Allochromatium vinosum DSM 180: one gene and its partners. The protein of the gene in region 1 binds, or shares a complex with, the protein of each later gene. Links are inferred from orthologs where the notes say so. Each region holds a gene or a part of one and is shown in the gene's direction. Other genes may lie near its edges. The genes, in order: holB, dnaN and dnaX.

What was found.
Region 2: the proteins of holB (region 1) and dnaN are in contact, whole or in part, in a cryo-EM structure (PDB 8GIZ), measured with the Escherichia coli proteins. The link is inferred for Allochromatium vinosum DSM 180 from one-to-one orthologs.
Region 3: the proteins of holB (region 1) and dnaX are in contact, whole or in part, in a cryo-EM structure (PDB 8GIZ), measured with the Escherichia coli proteins. The link is inferred for Allochromatium vinosum DSM 180 from one-to-one orthologs.

Annotation. Positions count from the first base shown.
Region 1 is NC_013851.1:2,160,714-2,168,084, reverse strand. What follows is about bases 2,657-5,472. They hold holB (DNA polymerase III subunit delta'), read left to right. Parts: upstream 2,657-3,468; coding sequence 3,469-4,476; downstream 4,477-5,472. Other genes in these bases: ALVIN_RS09365 (methyl-accepting chemotaxis protein), read left to right, coding at 4,890-5,472; ALVIN_RS09370 (PilZ domain-containing protein), read left to right, coding at 4,473-4,841; tmk (dTMP kinase), read left to right, coding at 2,753-3,400; mltG (endolytic transglycosylase MltG), read left to right, coding at 2,657-2,753. Outside these bases: fabF (beta-ketoacyl-ACP synthase II), read left to right, coding at 1-814; pabC (aminodeoxychorismate lyase), read left to right, coding at 871-1,725; more of mltG, read left to right, coding at 1,734-2,656; more of ALVIN_RS09365, read left to right, coding at 5,473-6,545; ALVIN_RS09360 (NAD(+)--dinitrogen-reductase ADP-D-ribosyltransferase), read right to left, coding at 6,574-7,371. UniProt on the Escherichia coli protein: Part of the beta sliding clamp loading complex, which hydrolyzes ATP to load the beta clamp onto primed DNA to form the DNA replication pre-initiation complex.
Region 2 is NC_013851.1:152-7,673, forward strand. The notes cover bases 624-3,590. They hold dnaN (DNA polymerase III subunit beta), read left to right. Parts: upstream 624-1,540; coding sequence 1,541-2,641; downstream 2,642-3,590. Other genes in these bases: dnaA (chromosomal replication initiator protein DnaA), read left to right, coding at 624-1,442; recF (DNA replication/repair protein RecF), read left to right, coding at 2,785-3,590. Also shown: more of dnaA, read left to right, coding at 81-623; more of recF, read left to right, coding at 3,591-3,861; ALVIN_RS00025 (hypothetical protein), read right to left, coding at 3,911-4,372; ALVIN_RS00030 (hypothetical protein), read right to left, coding at 4,419-5,420; ALVIN_RS00035 (lipocalin-like domain-containing protein), read right to left, coding at 5,496-6,611; ALVIN_RS00040 (FtsX-like permease family protein), read right to left, coding at 6,611-7,522. UniProt on the Escherichia coli protein: Confers DNA tethering and processivity to DNA polymerases and other proteins. Acts as a clamp, forming a ring around DNA (a reaction catalyzed by the clamp-loading complex) which diffuses in an ATP-independent manner freely and bidirectionally along dsDNA.
Region 3 is NC_013851.1:479,300-486,821, reverse strand. The notes cover bases 4,556-7,522. They hold dnaX (DNA polymerase III subunit gamma/tau), read left to right. Parts: upstream 4,556-5,197; coding sequence 5,198-6,847; downstream 6,848-7,522. Other genes in these bases: recR (recombination mediator RecR), read left to right, coding at 7,309-7,522; ALVIN_RS02080 (YbaB/EbfC family nucleoid-associated protein), read left to right, coding at 6,980-7,303; ALVIN_RS02090 (hypothetical protein), read right to left, coding at 4,556-4,815. In the rest of the region: ALVIN_RS02110 (ATP-binding protein), read right to left, coding at 1-152; ALVIN_RS02105 (hypothetical protein), read left to right, coding at 273-2,060; ALVIN_RS02100 (DUF2272 domain-containing protein), read left to right, coding at 2,071-2,889; ALVIN_RS02095 (hypothetical protein), read left to right, coding at 2,978-3,544; more of ALVIN_RS02090, read right to left, coding at 3,541-4,555. UniProt on the Escherichia coli protein: Part of the beta sliding clamp loading complex, which hydrolyzes ATP to load the beta clamp onto primed DNA to form the DNA replication pre-initiation complex.

The DNA of each region.
Region 1 (7,371 bases):
GGTGGCCGGCAACCTCTCGATCAAGTTCGGCCTCAAAGGTCCCAATTATTCGATCGTCTCGGCCTGCGCGACCGGCACGCACAACATCGGCGAGGCGGCGATCATGATCCGTCACGGCTATGTCGACGTGATGCTGGCCGGTGGTGCTGAGATGGCGACCTCGCCGGTCGGTCTCGGTGGCTTTGCCGCCGCGCGCGCCCTCTCGACCCGCAACGACGATCCCGAGGCGGCCAGCCGTCCGTTCGACAAGGATCGTGACGGCTTCGTGCTCAGCGACGGTGCCGGTGTCGTGGTGCTCGAAGAGTACGAGCACGCCAAGGCGCGCGGCGCGACCATCTATGCCGAACTGGTCGGTGTCGGTATGAACTCCGACGCCTATCACATGACGGCACCCTCGGAAGATGGTGAGGGCGCCTCCGAATGTATGCGCATGGCGCTGAACGATGGCGGCCTGAACACCGAGCAAGTCCAGTACATCAACGCGCACGGTACCTCGACGCCGGCCGGCGATGTGGCCGAGACGCGTGCCGTGAAGCGTGCCTTCGGTGACTATGCCTACAAGCTCGCGGTCAGCTCGACCAAGTCCATGACCGGGCACATGCTGGGCGCGGCCGGTGGCGCCGAGGCCATCTTCACCATCCTGGCCATCCGCGATCAGGTCGCGCCGCCGACCATCAACTATCACACCCCGGACCCGGATTGCGATCTCGACTGCGTTCCCAATACGGCGCGTCAGATGACGATCGATGTGGCGATGTCCAACTCGTTCGGTTTCGGCGGCACCAACGGGACGCTCATCTTCCGGCGTCTCTGATCCGGTCTCCGTCTGGAGACCGGGACCAGGGAGACCGGTCGGGCAGGGCGCGCGACATGGCCACGACGCCAGGAATCGGCGCCCCGTCTCGGGTCTTGATCGATGGCCGGCCTGGTGATCGGTTCTCGATTCTCGACCGGGCGCTGCACTACGGGGATGGTCTGTTCGAGACCATCCGCCTCGCCGCCGGCTATCCCTGCCAGTGGCAGCGCCACATGGATCGGCTGATCCTGGGCGCGGAGCGTCTCGGCATCGACATGCCCGACACCGCTCTGCTCGCCGCCGAGGCCGCCGACGTGACCTGGGGACAGCGCGAAGGCATCCTGAAGCTGATCCTCTCGCGCGGCGAGGGCGGACGTGGGTATGCGCCGCCGATGCCAGCCGTGCCCCGGCGTCTGCTCCTGACCTATCCCTTGCCGTCCGCGCCGGGGCGTGACTGGCGTCAGGGCGTGGCCGTGCGCTACTGTCAGACACCCGTCTCGATCAATCCGGTACTCGCCGGCATCAAGCATCTCAACCGTCTGGACTCGGTCCTGGCGCGCGCCGAATGGAACGATCCGGCCATCGCCGAGGGACTCATGTTCGAATCGACCGGCGTGCTGGTCGGCGGCACCATGACCAATGTCTTCCTGTGGGATGGTCGCTGTCTGATGACGCCGCCGGTCGATCGTGGCGGCATCGCCGGCACCGTGCGCGGTCTGACGCTGGAACTCGCGGCGCGTCTGGGGATCGATTGTCTGGTCACGCGCCTCGATCGCGCCGCGCTCGATCAGGCACGCGGACTCTTTCTGACCAATTCGATCATCGGCGTCTGGCCTGTGCGCGAGCTGGGCGGACACCGGTTCGATGTGTCTCAACTTCCTTGGAATCTGCTCGATCGGCTGTATCGGGCCGCCTGTATGCCGGGATGATCGACCCGATGTCGAAACGTATCGCCGCACTGCTCATGCTCGTCGTCCTCGTCGCCGGCTTTCTCGCTGGGGCGTTATGGCGCGACTATCGCTGTTTCCTGTCGACGCCGATCCAGGTGGGGGAGGAGCGTGTCCTGTTCGACGTACCGCGCGGGACGTCATTGCGCACCCTGGCCAAGCGTCTGCACGAGCAGGGACTGATCGAGCGTCCGACCTATTTCATCGCGCTGGCCTATCTCCAGGGCGATCAGGGGCGGCTCAAGGCGGGTGAATATGCACTCACGCGCGACATGACGCCGCCGCGCGTCCTGGAACAGCTCACCTCGGGCCGGGTGGTCGAATACAGTCTCACCCTGGTCGAGGGCTGGACCTTCCGGCAGGCACTGGCGGCGCTCGACAGTCACGAGGTCTTCGGCCGTGGCGCCAAGCTTTCGGAGCTGTCCGATGCCGAGATCATGGCCCAGATCGGACGTCCCGAGGAGCATCCCGAGGGACTGTTCTTCCCGGATACCTATCGCTTCCCACGCCAGACCAGCGCGCTCGACATCCTCAAGCGCTCGCTCGCCCGGATGGACCGGATTCTGGCCGAGGAATGGGAGAAGCGTGCGCCGAACCTACCGATCACGACACCCTATGAAGCCCTGATCCTGGCTTCGATCATCGAGAAGGAAACCGGGCTGGCCGGCGAGCGCGCGCGTATCGCCGGTGTCTTCACCCGTCGCCTCCAGCGCGGCATGCGGCTCCAGACTGATCCGACCGTCATCTATGGGATGGGTGAGCGTTACGACGGCAACATCCGCCGTGCCGATCTGCGCGAGGCGACACCCTACAATACCTATGTCATCGCTGGTCTGCCGCCCACGCCCATCGCGCTGGTCGGACGCGAAGCGATCCGCGCGGCGCTCAATCCTGAAGCCGGTGATGAGCTGTATTTCGTCGCCAAGGGTGATGGCAGTCATGTTTTTTCGCGCACGCTCGACGAGCACAACCGGGCGGTGCGTCGCTATATCCTGAACCGGGGTGACTGATGGACGGACACGGACGCTTCATCACGCTCGAAGGCATCGAAGGCGCGGGCAAGTCGACCCAGATCGCGCCCCTGGCCGAGCTGTTGCGCGCGCGCGGGCTGAACGTGCTTACCACCCGCGAGCCGGGCGGTTCTGCGCTCGCCGAGCGTCTGCGCGCGCTGCTGCTCGACCCGGACAACCAGGGCATGAGCGAGACGACCGAGCTGCTGCTGATGTTCGCCGCGCGTGCCGACCATCTGGACAGATGCATCCGCCCCGCGCTCGCGGCGGGCGGCTGGGTGCTCTGCGACCGTTTCACCGATGCCACCTATGCCTATCAGGGCGGCGGGCGCGGGATCGATCCGGCGCGCATCGCCCTGCTCGAGGATCTGGTGCAGGGCGATCTGCGACCGGATCTGACGCTCGTCTTCGACCTGCCGCCCGAACTGGGGCTGGGACGCGCCAAGTCGCGCGCCGGCCAGACCGATCGGTTCGAGTCCGAGACCCGGCGCTTCTTCGAGACGGCACGCGCGGTCTATCTCGAACGGGCGAGGGCCAATCCGGAGCGCTATCGCGTGATCGACGCCACGGCATCGCTCGAAGCGGTGACGCGCGCTGTCGCCGCCGAACTGAACGCCTTCGTCGATTCGCTGGAGTCGCGCCCGTGAGTGCGACGCGCGCCGAATCCGCTCCATCGAAATCTGCCGCGCCGTCGCCACGACCATTCGACGTTCCCTTGCCCTGGACCGACGCGATCTGGTCGCGGCTGCAAGCCGCGCGTGCCGCTGATCGGCTGGCACATGGGCTGCTGATCTCGGGGCCGAATGGGGTCGGCAAGCGTGCGCTGGCCCGTGCACTGGCCCAGTCGCTGCTGTGTCAGACCCCAAGCGCCCAGGGCCTGGCCTGCGGCCAGTGTGCCGACTGCCGGCTGCTGGCCGCCGGCAGCCATCCGGATCTGATCGAGGTCGGCCCGGACCCGGAGAGCAAGTCGGGCGAGATCCCGATCGATGCCGTGCGGCTGTTCGCCGAGCGCGAATCCCTGACCCCGAGCCGGGCGCTCTTCAAGGTCGTCCTGATCGATCCGGCCGACCGACTCAATCAGGCCGCCGCCAATGCGCTGCTCAAAACGCTGGAGGAACCGACCGGGCATACCGTCCTCTGTCTGATCGGCGAACGTATCGGGCGTCTGCCGGCGACCATTCGCAGTCGCTGTCTGCTGATTCCCGTCCCCATCCCGGATGAAGCCCAGGCGCTGAGCTGGCTGGCGTCGCGCGCGCCGCGTGCCGACTGGCCGTTGCGTCTGCGTTTGGCGCATGGCGCCCCATTGCGCGCGCTCGCCGAAGCGGCCGACAGCGCACGGCTGGAACAACGCGGCCAGTGTCTGGATGGATTGCTGGAGATCGCACGCGGACGTGGCGATCCGGTCACGATCGCCGGACGCTGGAACGAGATCGGCGCCGGCCGTATCCTTGACTGGCTCGCCGGCATCATGGGAGATCTGCTGCGCCTGGGTGTCTGCGCCACACCGCCCCGGCTCGATCACCCGGATCGACAGGACGACTTGGCGGCGCTGGCGCAACGGCTCGATCCGGCGGCGGCGCACCGTTTTCTCAAGCGGATACTGGAAACGCGCGCGCTGGGCGAGAGCAATCTCAATCAACAGTTGCTGCTGGAATCCCTGGCCCTCGACTGGGCGCGGATCGGCCAGTCGGCACGAACCGGGACTGGAGGATCGAGCGGATGAGCACTTCCAATCCACTGGGCGGACTCGGTGGTCAACAACGCATCCTGAGCTTCGCCATCAAGGACAAGAGCGCCCTCTACGCCTCTTACATGCCTTTCATCAAGAATGGCGGACTCTTCATCCCCACCAACAAGAGCTATCAGCTCGGCGACGAGATCTTTCTGCTGCTCCAGCTGATGGACGAACCCGATCGTATCCCGGTCGCCGGGCGCGTGATCTGGATCACGCCGACCGGTGCCGAGGGCAACCGCGCCGTCGGGGTCGGCGTGCAGTTCAACGATCAGGATAAGGGGGCCACCCGGCGTAAGATCGAGGAATATCTGGCTGGCGCGCTCGCTTCCGAACGTCCGACTCATACCCTCTAGTTTCACCCGGCCGCATCCAGGCAGTTTTTTCGCTTTCGGAGGCTCATCGTGTTGAACGATCTGACTATCCGCACGCGTCTTACGGGTTTTACCATCCTGCTGATTCTCGTCGTCGGCCTGAGTCTGCTGACGCTCTCGCGACACAGTGCCATGCGCATGGCCAACACTATGGCGGATCACACCCTGCGCATGAAGATCGAGGGGGATATCGCCTCGGCGCGCGCACGTCTGGCCTGCGAATGGGGCGGGCTGCGCCTGCACAACGGCGCTCTGGTGAATGGTCGGCAACAGCCGGTGGCCGATCACTTCGATCTGGTGGATACCCTGAGCCGGGAACTGGGGGTTTTGGCCACGTTATTTGTACGCGAAGGCGGCGACTTCACCCGTGTCAGCACCAGTATCCGTCTGCCGGATGGCCGGCGGGCGGTGGGTACGGTATTGGGGCGGGACAGCGCCGCCTTTGCACCGGTTTCGGCCGGACAGCGCTATATCGGCGAAGCATGGATCCTGGGTGCTCCTTACCTCACCGTCTACGATCCGATCCTCGATGCTTCGGGTGAGGTGATCGGCATCCTGTTCCTGGGCATTTCCAGGGAGCAGATCGACACCATCGTCGGCCGGGGTGTCAGGCAGATGCTGGGGCAACTCAGCCTGGGCTTGGTGGTGGTGATCGGTCTGGGCTTTATAGCCTCGTTTTTCCTGTCCCGGATGATCATCAATCCGGTGCGCCAGGTTGCAGACACATTGCGCGAAATCGCCCAAGGGGAAGGGGATCTTACCCGGCGCCTCAAGGCCAGTGGCCACAACGAACTTGGCGACCTGGTACAGGCCTTCAATGCCTTCGCAGACAAAATTCATCGCCTGGTCAGGCAGGTGAGTTCGACCTCCTCGCAGGTCGCGGCGGCGGCGGAGCAGCTTTACGCGACCACGGATCAGACCTCGGAACAGGTGCGCCGCCAGCATTCGGAAACCGAACAGGTCGCCACAGCCATGAACGAGATGGCCACCACGGTTCAGGACGTGGCCCGCAACGCGGCCGAAGCCGCTCAAGCGGCCTCCAGCACCCAGGCAGAGGCCGTTTCCGGCGAAGCGGTGGTGCAGCAGACCATCCGCTCCATCGAGGATCTGGCCAATCAGGTGGAAAGCGCCACCCAGGTGATCGGCAGGTTGTCTGAGGACAGCGAGAACATCGGAAAGGTGCTGGAAGTGATCCGTAGCATCGCCGAACAGACCAACCTGCTGGCCCTCAACGCGGCCATTGAGGCAGCCCGGGCTGGTGAGCAGGGACACGGCTTTGCCGTGGTGGCCGACGAAGTCCGTACCCTGGCCAGCCGGACCCAGAGTTCCGCCAAGGAGATCCAGGAGATGATCGAGCGCCTGCAAGGCAGCGCGGCCGGCGCCGTCACGGTGATGGAGGATGGACGAGGTAAGGCGCGGGACAGCGTGATTCGGGCGGACAAGGCCGGTCAGTCCCTGCAGACCATTTCCAGTGCGGTGAACAACATCAGCGATATGAATGCGCAGATCGCCAGCGCCGCCGAACAGCAGTCGGCCGTGACCGAGGAGATCAATCGCAACATCACCAACATCGCTCATTCCGTGGAGCAGACCTCCTCGGGTTCGGATCAGGTCGCCCGAGCCAGTGAAGAGCTGGCGCGCCTAGCGGCCGAACTGCAATCTGTGGTGGGGCGGTTCCGGGTCTAGACCTAGACGACCATGCGCTTGCGGAATTTCACAGCGTACTGATCCGCACCTCGTACACCCCGCCGATCACCACATATTCATCCTCGCCCCTGAGCAGGCCCGGCAGGAGCTGGTTGTAGCAGAAGACCTTGGCCAGGGGCACCTCCACCTCCAGGATGTAGTCGCCGAACTCGTCGGCGCGCTCACGCTCGCGGGTGAAGCTGTTGAGATTGTTGAGCAGCACCCGATAGCGCGAGCGCTCGGCGCGTTCCAGGATCTCATGCTCGTCGATGCGGTTGATGCCGCGATAGAGCCGGACATGGCTCTGTTCAGGATGCGCGCGCGCCAGTTCGTACTGGCAGTAGGCATAGAGCAGATCGAGCTGTGACTCCAGCGCGTTGGTCGCATAGAGACCGCGTGAACCCTCATACAGATAGCGCTGATAACACTCCCCGCCGCGCTCCAGCAGCGATCCGGCGTGATGACGCGCCAGCAGCCCAAAGCGGCTCTCCACCCAGCGCTTGAGCACCGCGCCCTCGCGTCCATCCGAATCGAACGACCAGCCGCGCACCAGCCGCCGATAGTTGGCCTTGATCCGTGCCGGTTTCTTACGGCCCGGCATCGACCCCGCTTCCTCCGGCTCTTCGAGCAGGAACCACACCGTCATGTAGTCCATGAAACGCTGGGCGCGCTCGGTCGCGTCCGGCAGGCCGTCGAGCATCCGGAACAGCCCGGCGTGCAGATCGCGGATGCCGTCGATCTCCAGCGCCACCGGATGACGCTGGAAGCTGAGACTGCCGAGGATCACCGCCGGCAGGTTGCAGCGATTGATCGGCTGGCGGGCACT
Region 2 (7,522 bases), 2.2 Mb from region 1 along the record:
GCCCTCATCCAGTTCCAGTCCTTCGCAATCATCCGGGCGGCGCCGTCGCGCGCGCCGCCGCATCCGAACCGAGACGACGCATGTCGGGAAACGCCGTGGCCCTGTGGGAGCACTGTATCAATCAATTGAAGGCCGAACTGACGTCCGCCGAGTTCAATACCTGGATCCTGCCCCTGCAGGCGCGTGTGGATGGTCCCTTGCTCAGGCTGCTGGCGCCGAATCGATTCGTGCTCGACTGGACACGCAAGCATTATGCCGATCGTCTGCTCGAGCTCTGCGCGCGCCACAGTCAGGGTGAGGTTTCGGAGATCCATTTCGAGGTCGGCGAGTTCGCACGTGAGTCCGGTCCCGCGAAAGGGAAGGGCGCGCGCGCCGGCTCGAAGGCCTCCGTGATCGACTCGGATCTCGCCACGCGCCGCGCCGCGGCCAACCTGAACGCCGACTTCAATTTCGATACCTTCGTCGAGGGCAAGTCCAACCAGCTCGCGCGTGCGGCCTCGATCCAAATCGCGCGCAATCCGGGCGGTACCTACAATCCACTGTTCATCTATGGCGGCGTCGGGCTGGGCAAGACCCATCTGATGCACGCGGTCGGCAATGTCATCCTGGCCTCCAATCCGAGCGCGCGGGTCGTCTATCTGCACTCCGAGCGCTTCGTCGCCGAGATGATCAAGGCGTTGCAACACAATCGCATCGAAGACTTCAAGAAGACCTATCGCTCGGTCAACGCGCTCCTGATCGACGATGTGCAGTTCTTTGCCGGCAAGGAGCGCTCGCAGGAAGAGTTCTTCCATACCTTCAACGCACTGCTGGAGTCCGGGCAGCAGATCGTGCTGTCCAGCGACCGCTTTCCCAAGGAGGTGACGGGGCTGGAGGAGCGTCTGCGCTCGCGCTTCGGCTGGGGGCTGACGGTGGCCATCGATCCGCCGGATCTGGAGACCAGCGTGGCCATCCTGCATTGCAAGGCCACGCAGCTCGGCGTGGAACTGCCCGAGGACGTGGCCTTCTTCGTCGGGCGGCGCATCCGTTCCAACATCCGCGAACTCGAGGGGGCGCTCAGGCGTCTGGTGGCCAACGCACACTTCACCGGCAAACCGATTACGCTGGAGTTCGCCAAGCAGGCGCTGCGTGATGTACTCGTGGCCCAGGATCGACAGGTCAGTCTGGAAAACATCCAGCGCACGGTTGCCGACTACTACAAGTTGCGCACCTCCGATCTGCTCTCGGCCAAGCGCAGTCGCTCGCTGGCACGCCCGCGCCAACTGGCGATGGCGCTCGCCAAGGAGCTGACCAAGCACAGTCTGCCCGAGATTGGCCAGGCTTTCGGTGGGCGGGATCACACCACGGTTCTGCACGCCACGCGTAAGATCAAGAGTCTGCGTGAGAGCGACGCGACGATCGAGGAAGATTACCGGAACCTACTGAGAATGCTGACGCTGTAGCGCGACTCCATCCGACTGAATCGACACACTATCCCTATACTCAATGGCTAGCCTGCCAAGCTAGCGCTATCCATCTCCGCGAGATCATGGAGCCACCGATGGAATTCGTTGCCAACCGAGAAATCGTCCTGCCCGCGCTCAATAAGGTGATCGGCGTCGTCGAGCGCCGTCAGACCCTGCCGATCCTGGGTAATCTGCTCGTGGTCGCCCGCGCGGGGCGCGTCACCCTCACGGGTACCGACCTGGAGGTCGAGGTCAAGACCAGCTTCGAGGCCGAGATCCAGCAGGAGGGCGAGACCACGATTCCTGCCCGCAAGCTGGTCGACATCTGCCGCAATCTGAGTGAGGGCGCCGAGATCCGTCTGCGCGTCAAGGATGAGCGTTGTGTCGTCACCTCGGGACGCGGACGTTTCACGCTCGGGCTGCTGCCGGCGGCGGATTTTCCGACCATGGATCTGGAGGAGGGCGGTTTCGACTTCCAGATCCAGGAAAGCCAGCTCAAGCGGTTGCTGGACAAGACCGCCTTCGCCATGGCGCAGCAGGATGTTCGTTACTATCTGAACGGTCTGCTGCTGGAGCTGCATGCGACTGTCCTGATCGCGGTGGCCACTGATGGACATCGGCTGGCCAAGTTCGTCACCCCGCTCGATCTGACCCTGGACACCGAGCGTCAGGTGATCGTGCCCAACAAGACGGTCATGGAACTGAAACGTCAGCTAGGCAGCTCGGACGATCCGATCTCTATCCGTCTGAGCGAGCGCAGTCTGCGCGTGGTGGTCGGTGCCATGACCATGACCTCCAAGCTCGTCGACGGCCGCTATCCCGAATACGAACGTGTGATTCCGGGCCATAGCGGACGCACGGCCACGGTCGAGAAGGATGCACTCAAGCGCGCGCTCTCACGCACCTCGATCCTGTCGAACGAGAAGTATCGCGGCGTGCGTCTGAGCTTCGATCCGGGCACGCTCAAGTTGCTGGCGCACAACCCCGAGCAGGAGGAGGCCGAGGAAGAGATCGAGCTGGAGTACGACGGCGAGCCGATCTCCATCGGTTTCAACGTCGCTTATTTGATGGATGTGCTCGGCGTGATCGACGAGACCGCAGTGATCATCCATTTTCAGGATGCCAACGGTAGTTCGATCTGGCGCGGCGTGGGGGGCGAGAGCGAGACCTTCGTCGTCATGCCGATGCGGCTGTGATCCGTCTCCGTGTGCTGATTCGAACGTCCTGATCCACGCTATCTGGAGGAAGGTTCCACGTGGAACATTCGGACGCCGTTTCAGAGTTTCCCGGTCCGGCGTTTCACGGATCACGCTCGATGTTCCACGTGGAACATTCGGGCGTGGATCCGGAACCTGGACTGCGCTCACTTCGAATCGAGTCGCTGCGCAACATCCGGCGGCTCGACCTTGCTCCCGATACGCGGACCCTGTTGCTGACAGGGGCCAATGGCGCCGGCAAAACCAGTGTTCTGGAAGCCATCTACCTGCTCGCGCGCGGCCGAACCTTTCGTGGAACCAAGGCCGGGCCGCTCACCACTCAGGGCGAATTCTACACGCGTGTTGAGGGACGCTATCAGCCGTCCGACCGTGACGTGGTGCGCCTGCGCTATGTCAAGGAAGGAGCCACGGCCGTGCGTGACATCCATCCGCCGCTCTGGGCGGAGACAGGCGGTGCGGATTGGCGTTCACCCTTGCAGGTCAAGCTGGTCGGCGAGAACGCCCAAATCCTGCTCGATGGCGACCCGAGTCTGAGACGTCGCTTTCTGGACTGGAATGTGTTCCACGTGGAACATCGCTTTGCCCAGGTTCAAAAGGATTTCACGCGCGTTCTGATGCAACGTAATGCGGCCATTCGTTCGGGTGGCAGTCAGCTTGGGCTATGGGATCGCCGTTTCATCGCGCTGGCCGAGTCCGTGGATCGGCAGCGCGCTGCGTTCCACGCTGAATGGCGCACGTGCTTTTTGGATCTGTGCGGCGACTATCCGTTTTTGCATGGAACCGATTTGCGCTATCGGCGCGGCTGGCCGGATGGTCGAGAGCTGGGCGAGACCCTGGTCGCGCTGGCCGATCAGGAGCTGGCGCGCGGCTACACCCTGGCCGGCCCCTCTCGCGCCGATTTTCGCATCGATCCGGGCGAGGGGCGGCGCGGCTTTTCGCGCGGACAGACCAAGATTGTGGTTGCGCTATTGCAACTAGCCGCCGAGCGCGTCCATCGCGCCCATGGGCGTGAGCCTGTGATCTGGCTGCTCGATGACCTCGAAGCCGAGCTGGACCGAACCCTGGCTGAGCGTCTGTGGAGCGCCTTTGGCGCCACGGGCAATCAGGTCATCGCGACGCGCGTTGCGACCGATGGCGATCCGGGGATTTTTGGCAATACCGAATCCTTGACGATGTTCCACGTGGAACATCCCGGCTGAGGTGTTCGAGACCATCCAGACCGAGATGGCCGAACAAGGTAGGCGAGTGCTAGCGATAGAACAGCGACACGATCGTCAGCCCCGGTGCGCTGGAATCACCGTGAACATAGTGGAGCGAGGCCGTGCGATAGTCGGGCCAGTCCCAACCATAGACCGACTGGCGTCGATCCTGACTGTGTGGTGGTCCAAGTGCGCGCGAGACCGCCGGGAGCAGGGCGCGGGTCTGATCCGGACCGGGGATCTGGAGCAGAAGCGAGGCGACACGCGGACTGTCGGGATGGGTTTCGACCTGGATGGCGACGGCGCCGTACCGCCCCTCGAACGCCGCGCATCCGGGGTTGATGGGGGCGACAGGGTGCAGATAGTCCAGTCTCGGCAACGGCTGATCCTGGCGAATGTCGCTGAGGATCCGCTCGACTTCGGCGGTGGAATCGGCCTGAACGGTCCCGAAGGTCAGGAGCATGAGCAGCAAGCCCCACAGCGCCCCGCTTGACAGTGTCGTGAATGGCATGTGTTCTGTTCTCCAGTGGTCTTGTCGTGATCGTGCGTGGAATACCTCAGCCACCCGGTCCGGTCTGATCGTCCTGATCGCGCATCAGCAGCGACAGCAGACGTCCGCGTGCCGCCCGCCACGCCAGCCAGGACAGATACCCCAGCGCCAGGAGGCCGAAGCCGAGCAACGCCCAGTCGGCGTCGGAGAAAACCTCGTAGTGACGGTAGCGTTCCGACGGGCGGATGTAGGAGACCCGCTCCTCCAGGGAGGCCATCACCAGGGACGCCAGGATACCGGCATTGACCAGCAGCACGACATAGCCGAACAGCGGAATCAGCCACAGCGTCGCCAGCGCAAAGGCCATGACCAGGATCGGCGCGAAGAGGTCCAGGTCGAATTCATCGTGCACGGTGAACAGGATGAAGGCCGCCAGCAGGATCAGCATGGAGTGCCCCAGATAGGACGGCAGGGGTGAGCGCGCCGGCGTTCGCTCGGAAGTGTGGTGCTGGCTCATGAAATGGCGTGCCAGCGCCTCGATCTGCACGAAATTCTCGGGTGTGCAGTAGACCTCCATCAGCGGTCGCCAGGCGTTGCGGAAGATCAGCCGATGGGCACGCGGTTGGACCTGGAGGCTGAAACCGCCGCGCCAATCGAGCCGCTCGCTCTCACGGGCGCGGGCGGTCAGTCCGGCGCCCGTTGGGCCGGGTTGTCCGCTCGCCGCGCCGCCGAGTACGGTGAGGCGGTTGACGAGCCGACTGGTGCGGTCGATGGTCTCCTGGTGGATCCCTTGGGCATCGAGCGTATAGCGCGTGCGCAGACGGTTGCCGAAGACGATCAGGGCGATCAGCACGAAGCTGACGAACAGACCCACGCCGACCAATGCAAAAAGTCCCGCCAGGGCCGGAATGCCGTCCCACTCTCCCTGGGCGGCCAGAATGACGCTCATGAAGAGGCTGGGAATCAGCGCCGCCAGTCCGGCGACCAGGGCCAGTGTCTTGAGCAGACGCGGGTTGGTTGCCAGTGGGATGTCGATCTCCCAGCGGATCTGGGGAGGAGGTGGTTTCATGGATTACGGGTCTCGAAGCCGATGAGCGTCATGGCGTCCTGCGAGCGGTGATGGCGTATCGGCCTGGATTGGCCGTCAACCCACCTGAATCCTGTCTCCATATCCGGTCATTTCCAGATAGCCGCGCCCGATCTCGCGTCCGGCCTCGAGAATATGAATCGCGCCCTCCCAATACAGGGTGTTCGTTGAGCGACGACTGTCGAGCTCCTGGTCGTCCATCAGCGGGCGGAGGTCGTAACGACGACCGCCGATACGCAGGCTCCACTCGACCGGGTACTCGATGCCGGTGCGTGGCGACCGCCAGCGTCGAAGCGGGAGCCATTCGACCTGCTCCGGTGCAAGCGACCGAGTACGGCCATCGGGGAAGCGCCGAGTAGCCCCCGCCCAGAGTGCTGTGCCGTCAGGTCGACGCATTCGAAAGGCCATGAGCGCGCCGCCATCATCCAGGTTCAGGCCGACCCAATCCCAGCCGTCGGCGCCTTCCGGGCTGTAGGCGCTCGACCATTCGTGATCCATCCAGGCGCGCCCGCTCACGGCGTGTCGGCGACCGTCGAGCGTCAATTGACCCTCGACCTGCAAGTGTGGCCGGCTGTAATAATAGCTGGCATGGCGTGGGTCGGGCGCCTTGCGGCTGAACCCATGGTCGCCGTTGAGCATGGGCGCTCCAGTGAAGGCCAGCCGGAGGTCATAGGCGAAGTCCTCCGCATTCACACGCGTGGCATAGTGCTGATCGCTTTGCTCGAACGACCAATCATCGAGCCAGACGTGCGTCCGATCCGTGGCGTATCCAGCGCGTTCGAAGCCCACGCGGGCGGCGCGTTGATCGTGACGCAAGCGGCCCAGTCGAGGATCGGCGATGGCCGCATGGGCCAGTAGCAGCTGGCGTGGAGCGAAGGCGCTCGGGTTGTCCTCACCGATTCCGGTACGCACGCGGAAGAAGGTGATCTGAAAGCCGAGTGGATCGTCGTCCGCTCCCTTGAGCCAACCGGTCACATACCACCATTCGGTGCGGAATCCGGGGTGGGCTCCCTCATCGTCCGGGAAGCGGAGAACGCGACCGGGGAGTACGGCGTCGAAAGCGATCGCCGGGTCGGTCTCCGCGCCGGCAGAGTCGGTGGCCGGCGCAGTCGCCGCCACGATGCGGGTCAGGGGCAGGCCGGCGAGAGCCAGCAGACAGGTGCGTCGATGCATCACCAATCCTCACGTACGGCCAGCACGGCATCCTCGCGCATGGCCTGCCGGCCAGCGAGCACGGCGGCGAGGCTGGCCAGGGTGGCGAGCGTGCCGGCAAATACCAGGAGTGACAGCCAGGGGACGCTCAGGTCCATGCTCCAGTGAAAACTCTGACGATTCACGACCTCGATCAGAATCCAGGCAATGGCGCCGCCGACCGTCAGTCCGCCAAGTATCCCGACACCGGCCGCCAGACTGCCTTCGAGAGCGAGCAGAACGCCGATCTGACCGCGCGTCAGCCCCAGGTGGCGCAGCAGACCGAACTCCCGACGCCGCGCGGCCGCGAGCGCGGCAAAGCTGGCGGCCACACCGGCCAGACCAATGATGACGGCGGCGGCCTCCAGAACATAGGTCACGGCGAAGGCGCGATCGAAGATTCTCAGGCTGATGGCGCGTATCTCACCTGGCACCGTGACCTCCAGTGCACCCGAACCGCCCGCCGCCTTGAGTGCCTCGGCCACGCTGAGCGTGTCGACACCGGGCGCCAGCCAGATGGCAGCGTCCTGCGCCGAGTGATCACCGCTCAGGCGCCGGTAGTCGGCGAGATCCAGCATGAGACTGCCGGTCTGGCGTGCATAGTCGCGCCAGATCCCGGCGACCTGGACCGGCACCTCGGAGCCGGCCAGTGGCAGCCGAACACGATCACCCGGACGCCAGCCCTGGAGGTCGTGCAGCGCCTCGGAGATCCAGATCGCCGTCTCGCCCTCGGCTACCGCGTGGGCCGAGCCGACCAGCGGGAGTTCGCGTCCATCGGGCGACACGGGTCGGGCCAGCAGCGCGACCGGCGGTTGGCCGGAGGCCAGTCGCAGACTCTCATGACGGGTGAACTCGATTCGAGCCACACCGGGTACGTCCGCGAGTCGCGCCTG
Region 3 (7,522 bases), 1.7 Mb from region 1 along the record:
GCACCGACCCGCTCGACCAAGGCACCGCGCCGCTCGATGATGTCGGCGATCACGACCAGCAGCGCCAGAACCAGCAGCACCAGGGCGCTGACCAGCATCACCACGGCGATGACCTTGTCGCGCATCGACAGGCGGCTGAAGCGCGTCATCATGGTTCAGCCCCATCCGTCGCCCACTGTTGCATCGCGTCGACCTCATCAGAAAACCAAACGCCCTGTTCGAGGCGAATTCTATAGAATTAGTCCAGACACGGCTCAGACGAGGTGATCGGGATGCGACGACACGGCAGCGAGGCATTCATCGGTTTGATCCTGCTCGGACTCCTGGTATGCGCTCCGGCACCCGCCGCTCCCGAGCGCTCCTGGGAGCCTGGACTGGCGACCGAGTCCGGGACATGCATCTGGACCGCACCGCTCGAACCCCGGCCAGGGCAGCCGCTGGAGGTCTTCGCGGTGTCGACCGATGGCGCGCTGGAGCGTCTGAACCTGACCGATCCGGCCGGCCAGACACGCCCGTTGCGCACCCTCGCCCAAGGCGGCCCACCCTGGAGTCTCTATGGCACCGTCTTTCGTCCCGAGCGCGGCACCTACCGTCTCGAAGCGATGCGCCATGGCCAGGTCGTCGCGCGCACCGAGATCACGATCGGCAACGGCATGAGTGATCGCGGCAGTGGTCGGTGGGATCTGGCCACCGAGGCGCTCTATGCGGCCTGGATCGAACATCTGTTCAACGCCCCGCCCGAGCAAGCGCTGACGTTCGAGTCGCTCACGCCGGTGCTGAGCGACCCGGCACAGAACTTCCTGTTCGGCTATCTGGGTGCCAACGAGGACAACTCGCTGCGTTCCGAGCCGGATTGTGCCGACCTGCCCTACTATCTGCGCGCCTACTTCGCCTGGAAGCTTGGTCTGCCCATCAGCTATCGTGCCTGCAACCGCGGCAGCCGCAGCCGTCCACCGCGCTGTGAGTCGCCCATCGTCGACACCCGCTTCGTCGGCACGCGCGCTCCGATCGGCACCTTCCGCGAGGCCACCCGCCGACTGGTCGACACCGTGCACTCGGGCAGCGCGCGCACCGGGCTGCGCGACGAGGCCACGGATGTCTATCCGGTTGCGCTCTCACGCGAGACACTCTGGCCCGGAACCCTCTATGCCGATCCCTATGGTCATGTCCTGATCCTGGTCAAGTGGCTGCCGGGCGATGGCCGGACCGCCGGTCGATTGCTCGCAGTCGATGCCCAGCCGGACAATTCGGTGGCACGCAAGCGCTATTGGGAGGGCAATTTCCTCTTCGCTCAGACGGCGAGCGCCGGCCCCGGATTCAAGGTCTTCCGCCCGCTGGAGCCCAAAGGCGCGGGCTGGCGACTGGCCTCCAACGCCGAACTCGATGGACGCTCCGGTCGCCCGGCCTTTTCGCTGGAGCAGGCCGACCTCGATTCAGACAGCTTCCACGCGCGCGTCGCGCGGATCATCGATCCGCGCGGACTCGACCCCGTTCGTGCCTATGACTCGGTTCTGGAGGCGCTGATGGAGCAACTGGAGACCCGCGTGACCTCGGTCGACACGGGCGAGCGTTACATGCGCGAACATCCGGGCGCCGTCGTGCCCATGCCGAGCGGTCCGGCGATCTTCGAGACCGTCGGCCCCTGGGAGGACTATGCGACCCCCTCGCGCGACATGCGGCTGCTGATCGCCCTGAAGGTGGTCGAGGGACTGCCCGAGCGCATTCGCCGCCATCCCGAACTCTATGCGCTCGCGGGCGAAGACACGGCTAGTGCGGCCGACCGGGTCGCACGCCTGCACGAGCAGCGACTCGATGCTCGCACCATCACCTATACGCGCAGCGATGGCAGCCCCTGGCGTCTGAGTCTGCGCGAACTCTATGCCCGGCGCGCCAACCTGGAGGTCGGCTACAATCCCAACGATTGCGTCGAGATCCGCTGGGGCGCGACACCGGGCAGCGCCGAGGCCGCGACCTGTGGCCGCCGGGCACCATCGGATCAACAGACGCGGATGGAGTCGTACCGCGCCTGGTTCCGCGACACCACCCGCCCACCGCGCTGAGAGGATGCCCATGCGCCGCTTCCATACCCAGACCCGATGCCGATCCGGACGCATCGCCGCTGTCGACCGACTGGGTCGGTGGCTGATCCTGGTCGCCAGTCTGGCCCTCCTCTCCTGTGCGGCGCCGCCGGAATCGGTCGGACCCGAGGGGCGCACCGGCACCTGGTCCGGGTATCCCATCGGTACGCCGCCGGCTCCGAATCCGGCGCTCAAGCGCGCCATCATCGCCCGCGCCGAGCAGGAATGGGCCTACTTCGGCCGGCAGGAGATCGTCTTCAAGGGGGCGGTGGAGAGTATTCCACTCGTCGGCGACTGGGAGGACGATGGGGCGCGCCAGAGCAACCGCGTCAATGTCTATTGGCGCTCGGTCGGCGAGTCCAGACTGACCGGGATGGACTGCCAGAAGCCCTGGTCGGCGGCCTTCATCAGCTGGATCATGCGTAACGCGGGGGTTCCGACACATCAGTTCCGGCCCGCGATCGCCCACTGGGTCTACCTCGCGGACCTGATCGAGTCCGCCAGCCTGCCGGGACGCTATTTCGTGCCGCGTCGTCTCCAGGACTACAGCCCTGAGCCCGGCGACCTGATCTGCGCCTACCGTCAGCCATCGCGCGTCATCATGACCGACGGCGCTGTACGCGCCGGCACACTCACCGGACTCAGGGCGCATTGCGATCTGGTGACGGCCAAGCACGGCCGCACACTGGAGGTCATCGGCGGCAACGTGCGCAACTCCGTCTCCAAGGTCCGGCTCGAACTCGACGGCCGGGGGCGCCTGCAGCCGATTCCTCGCCGCCCCTGGTTCCTGATCCTGCAAAATCGGCTGTGACTCCAGGCAGCCGCAACCGTCAATCGTGTTCCACCATGGGCCGGGAGTGTCTGGATACCCTGGACGTGGTCTATCGGGAGAGCCAGCTATGTTTCGAATCCTCGCCGTCGCCACGGCCGCCGCATCCGTCCTGATCAGCGGCTGTCTACCGCCACCGCCGGGTCATTTCGGCTCGTTCGCCACGCCGGTCACTCCTGACGAGTACGGTCGGCGTCTGTGCCGCCATCTGGAGCTGGAAGACTATGCGGCCTGTCTGAGCGAGGTGCTCGGCTACTTCGAGGAACCCAGGCCCGACGACCTGCCCTACGGTCGCAACTCGAACGCCGGGCCGATCGCCCTGGTCCTGGATCGACGGGTCTATCTGGGTCGCTACGACGGCTCGCCCCTGGTGACGCGTTTTCGCGTCACTCACGGCAACCAGTCCTGCCAGGGCGGCTACGATGCCTTCGCCGGCTCGACCGACGCCATCCTCGACGTCCAGTGTTCCGATGGACGCCGCGGCTGGGCCGATCTGACCTCGGCCCTCGACGGGCGCAACGGCATCGGGCGTCTCGAACTGGAGGACGGCACCCAGGCCGAGATCGTCTACGGCTATACGGCGCTGGGACAGGCCGAACCCTATCCCTATGTGCACTGGACCCCGCCGGCGGACTAGCCCGAGACCTCGCCCCGCAACTGCCGGGTGAGCTTCTGGATCTCGCGCTGCATCTCCAGACTCTCGAAGGGGCGTAACGCCGGGGCCTGACGGTTCATCAGACCTTCGAGCAGCAGTTGACTGGAGCGCACCAGCCCGACCAGCTCGCCCGAGACGCGCACTGTCTCATAGGTGTTCCAGGCGGCGGCGATGTCCTTCTCCAGTTCCTCGCGTGCCTGGCGCACCTGTGCGGCCTGATCGACCAGATACTGCCGATAGAATCCGGCCGCCTGGAGCGTGAGCTGCTGGGCCTGGAGATTGCCCTCCAGCAGGGTGCGCCGGTCGGGGGTCTCGCGCAGCAGGCGCTCGGTGTCGGCGGCGAGCGTCTGAGTCTGGCCGACGATGTCGTCGATCTGGGGCAGATAGCGCTCGTCGATCGCCTCATCGATCTGGACGTGCATGCGGTCGAGCGACTTGAGCAGCACGACATAGAGTCCGTAGTAGCGACGCGCGCTCTGCAAGTCCTCGCCGCTCTGCTCCAGCAGCTCCTCCAGTTGCAGAGTGATGGATTTGACGTTGTCGAACAGGATGCCGAGGTCGACCAGATTGTCGCCGACCACGGTCGAGAGCAGCAGGTCGAGCTGCTCATCCTCCAGCTTCAGTCCGATGGCGCGCAGCGACTGGGCGAACTCGCGCTTGAGTGCCTCGACCTCCTGGGCAGCACGCCGGATATCGGCCTCGCGCGCGGCGATCAGGGCGTCATAGTCGGCGATGGTCTTCTTGAAGGTCGATTCGGACGGGGCCGTCACCCGTTTCTGGCGATGATCGGCGATCTCGGCGCGCCAGCGGACGATCTGCTCCTGCTGGGCCTGAATGCGATCACGGTATTTGAGCGCCGGCGAGACCGAGAGGATCGAGACCGCTTCGTCGAGCAGAGCATCGATCTCGGCCTGGTTGGCCTTCTGGTCGTGACCGAACCAGGCGCTCTCCGGCAACGTCTGATGACGCTGCTCCAGGAGCAATGCCTGGTCGAGCGTCGGCAGGGCGCGCTGCCAGATCTGATTGAAGTCCGGTTCCTGGCCGTCGAACAGGCCCCGCGCATCGCGCATCGTCTGCCCGGCCAGATCGCGTGACTGCTCCCACCAACCAGCCGCGCGCTCGCGCGTCTGTGACCAGAGATCGGCGTTCGCTCCGGCCTCAGTGGAATCCGCCGTCTGCGCGCCGGCACCAGAGGTCAGGAGTAGCAGACCGAGCGCCAGTGCACCGAGTAATCGAGTCGAGTCGTGGGACATGACCAAGCCTCTCGTCGCGAGGTAGATAGATGCGTTCTATCTTCGCATGGAACACCGGTGCTCGCGTACCCTCCGGACTCCTCGGCGCCTATCTGGAGCCGGCCGCCGCGCGACCTGGATCGTTTGTGTTCCGGGGATGTCTCTGCTAATCTCCGCGCTCGCTCCGGCGGCCCCGGCTGTCGAGCGAGCGTTATGGTGGCCCGTGCCGGTCCCCTCGCAACGTGAAACCGTGAACCCGGTCAGGCCCGGAAGGGAGCAGCCGCAGCGGTGGAATCGTGTGCCGGGGTGTGGCTGGCGCGGGTCGCCGCCCCCATAGGCCGTACTTCGCCCCCTGCCCGCGATTCCTCCACCCGGCCCAAGCCCGGACTGATATAATCGCGTGATGTCCTATCAAGTGCTTGCCCGCAAATGGCGTCCCCGGTCGTTCGACGATATGGTCGGGCAACAGCATGTCGTGCGCGCGCTCTCCAATGCGCTCGACCGCGATCAGCTCCACCACGCCTATCTGTTCACCGGCACCCGCGGCGTCGGCAAGACCACACTCGCCCGCATCCTGTCCAAGGCACTCAACTGCGAGCAGGGCGTCGGCTCCCATCCCTGCGGGGTCTGCTCGGCCTGTCGCGAGATCGATAGCGGTCGCTTCGTCGATCTGCTCGAAGTCGACGCCGCCTCGCGCACCAAGGTCGACCAGACCCGCGAGTTGCTCGAAAACGTCCCCTATGCTCCGGCGCGGGCGCGCTTCAAGGTGTACCTCATCGACGAGGTGCACATGTTCTCCTCGCACAGCTTCAATGCGCTGCTCAAGACTCTGGAGGAGCCGCCGCCGCATGTGAAGTTCCTGCTTGCGACCACCGACCCGCAGAAGATCCCGGTCACGGTGCTCTCGCGCTGTCTCCAGCTCAATCTGCGCCGGCTGCTGCCGGGCGAGATCGCCGATCGGCTGACCTACGTCCTGGAACACGAGGGGCTGGCGTTCGAGCCGGCCGCCCTGCCCCTGCTCGCACGCGCCGCCGACGGCAGTCTGCGTGACGCGCTCAGTCTGCTCGATCAGGCGATCGCCTTCGGCGGCGGGCGGGTCATCGAGTCCGAGACGCGCGCCATGCTCGGCACCGTCAGCGGCGATCTGGCACTCGACATCCTCGACGCGCTGGCCGACGGCGATGGCGCTGCCGTACTGGGGTCGGTCGAGCGCGTGGCGGCCATGACGCCCGACTTCGCCGAACTGCTGCGCGAGCTGATCGGACTCCTGCACCGGCTGGCGCTGATCCAGCAGGTTCCGGCGACCCTGACGGCGGACGACCCGGATCGCACACGTCTGCTGGCGCTCGCCGGGCGGCTGGCCCCGGAGGACGTGCAACTCTTCTATCAGGTGGCCCTGACCGGACAGGCCGATCTGCCGCTGGCGCCCGATCCGCGCGGCGGGCTGGAGATGGTCCTGTTGCGCGCACTCGCCTTCCGGCCTGCGCCCCGTGCGACGCGCATGAGCGACAGCCCCAGGACCGCCGCAACCACGGAGCACGCGCCAACGGCCAGCGTGCACCCGAACGTTCAGGCATCGCCGGTGCCGCTTCAGCCGGCCGGCGCACCGCCACAGACTGAACCCGGCGCTTCGGAGTCAGCGCCCATCCAGTCCGGCACGCCGACACTCGAGACGGCCGCCGACTGGCAGCGGCTCGCCGCGCGTCTGTCGATCGGCGGTATCGCCAATCAGCTCGCCCACAATTGCGCCTTTCGTGAATACAGCAACGGACGGCTCAGCCTCCAGCTCGATCCGGCCGCCGAGCGTCTGCGCGCCCCGAGCACGGTGACGCGCCTGAAGAGCGCGCTCGAACAGGCACTCGGCCGTTCGATCGAACTGGAAATCAAGGTTGCGCACCCCGAGCAGGAGACCCTGGCGCAGCGGCGCACGCGCGAGGCCGGAGAGCGTCAGCAGATGGCCGTCGAGCAGATGCATGCCGACCCGGTCGCCCGGTCGGTGCGCGAGACCTTCGACGCGGATTGGGCGCCGGGGAGCATTCGTCCAGCCGACTGAGGCGCGCGTTGCACCTCAGACATGGCAGCGATCAGAATTTCAGGCATGATTGGCCCCGACGGGATCGATCGGTCGAATACGAGCGCCCGGAGCCGTCGGGCGCCTTGTCACAACCCTTGAGGTATATCCACGATGAAGGCACTGGGTGGCCTGCTCAAGCAGGCGCAGAAAATGCAGGAAGACATGCAGCAGGCGCAGGCGCGTCTGGCGCAGGAAGAGACCACCGGCGAGGCCGGCGGCGGTCTGGTCAAGGTGACGCTGAACGGCCAGCATCAGGCCAAGCGCGTCGAGATCGACCCCTCGCTCATGGGCGACGACAAGGAGATGCTCGAAGACCTGATCACGGCCGCCATCAATGCCGCCAGCCAGCGCATCGCCGAGAAGACCAAGGAGACCATGTCCGAGCTGACTGCCGGGATGCCGCTGCCTCCGGGCATGAAGCTGCCCTGGTCCTGAGCCGGGTGGGCGAGCGTTCGCTGCTGAACCAGTTGATCGAGGCCCTGCGCTGTCTGCCGGGCGTCGGTCCCAAGTCGGCGCGGCGCATCGCCTTCCATCTGCTGGAGCGCGATCGTGAGGGCGGCGCGCGTCTGGCGCGGGTGATGGCCGAGGCCATGGTCGCGATCCGGCGCTGTTCGCGCTGCCGGACCCTGACCGAGCACGAGGTCTGTGCGCTCT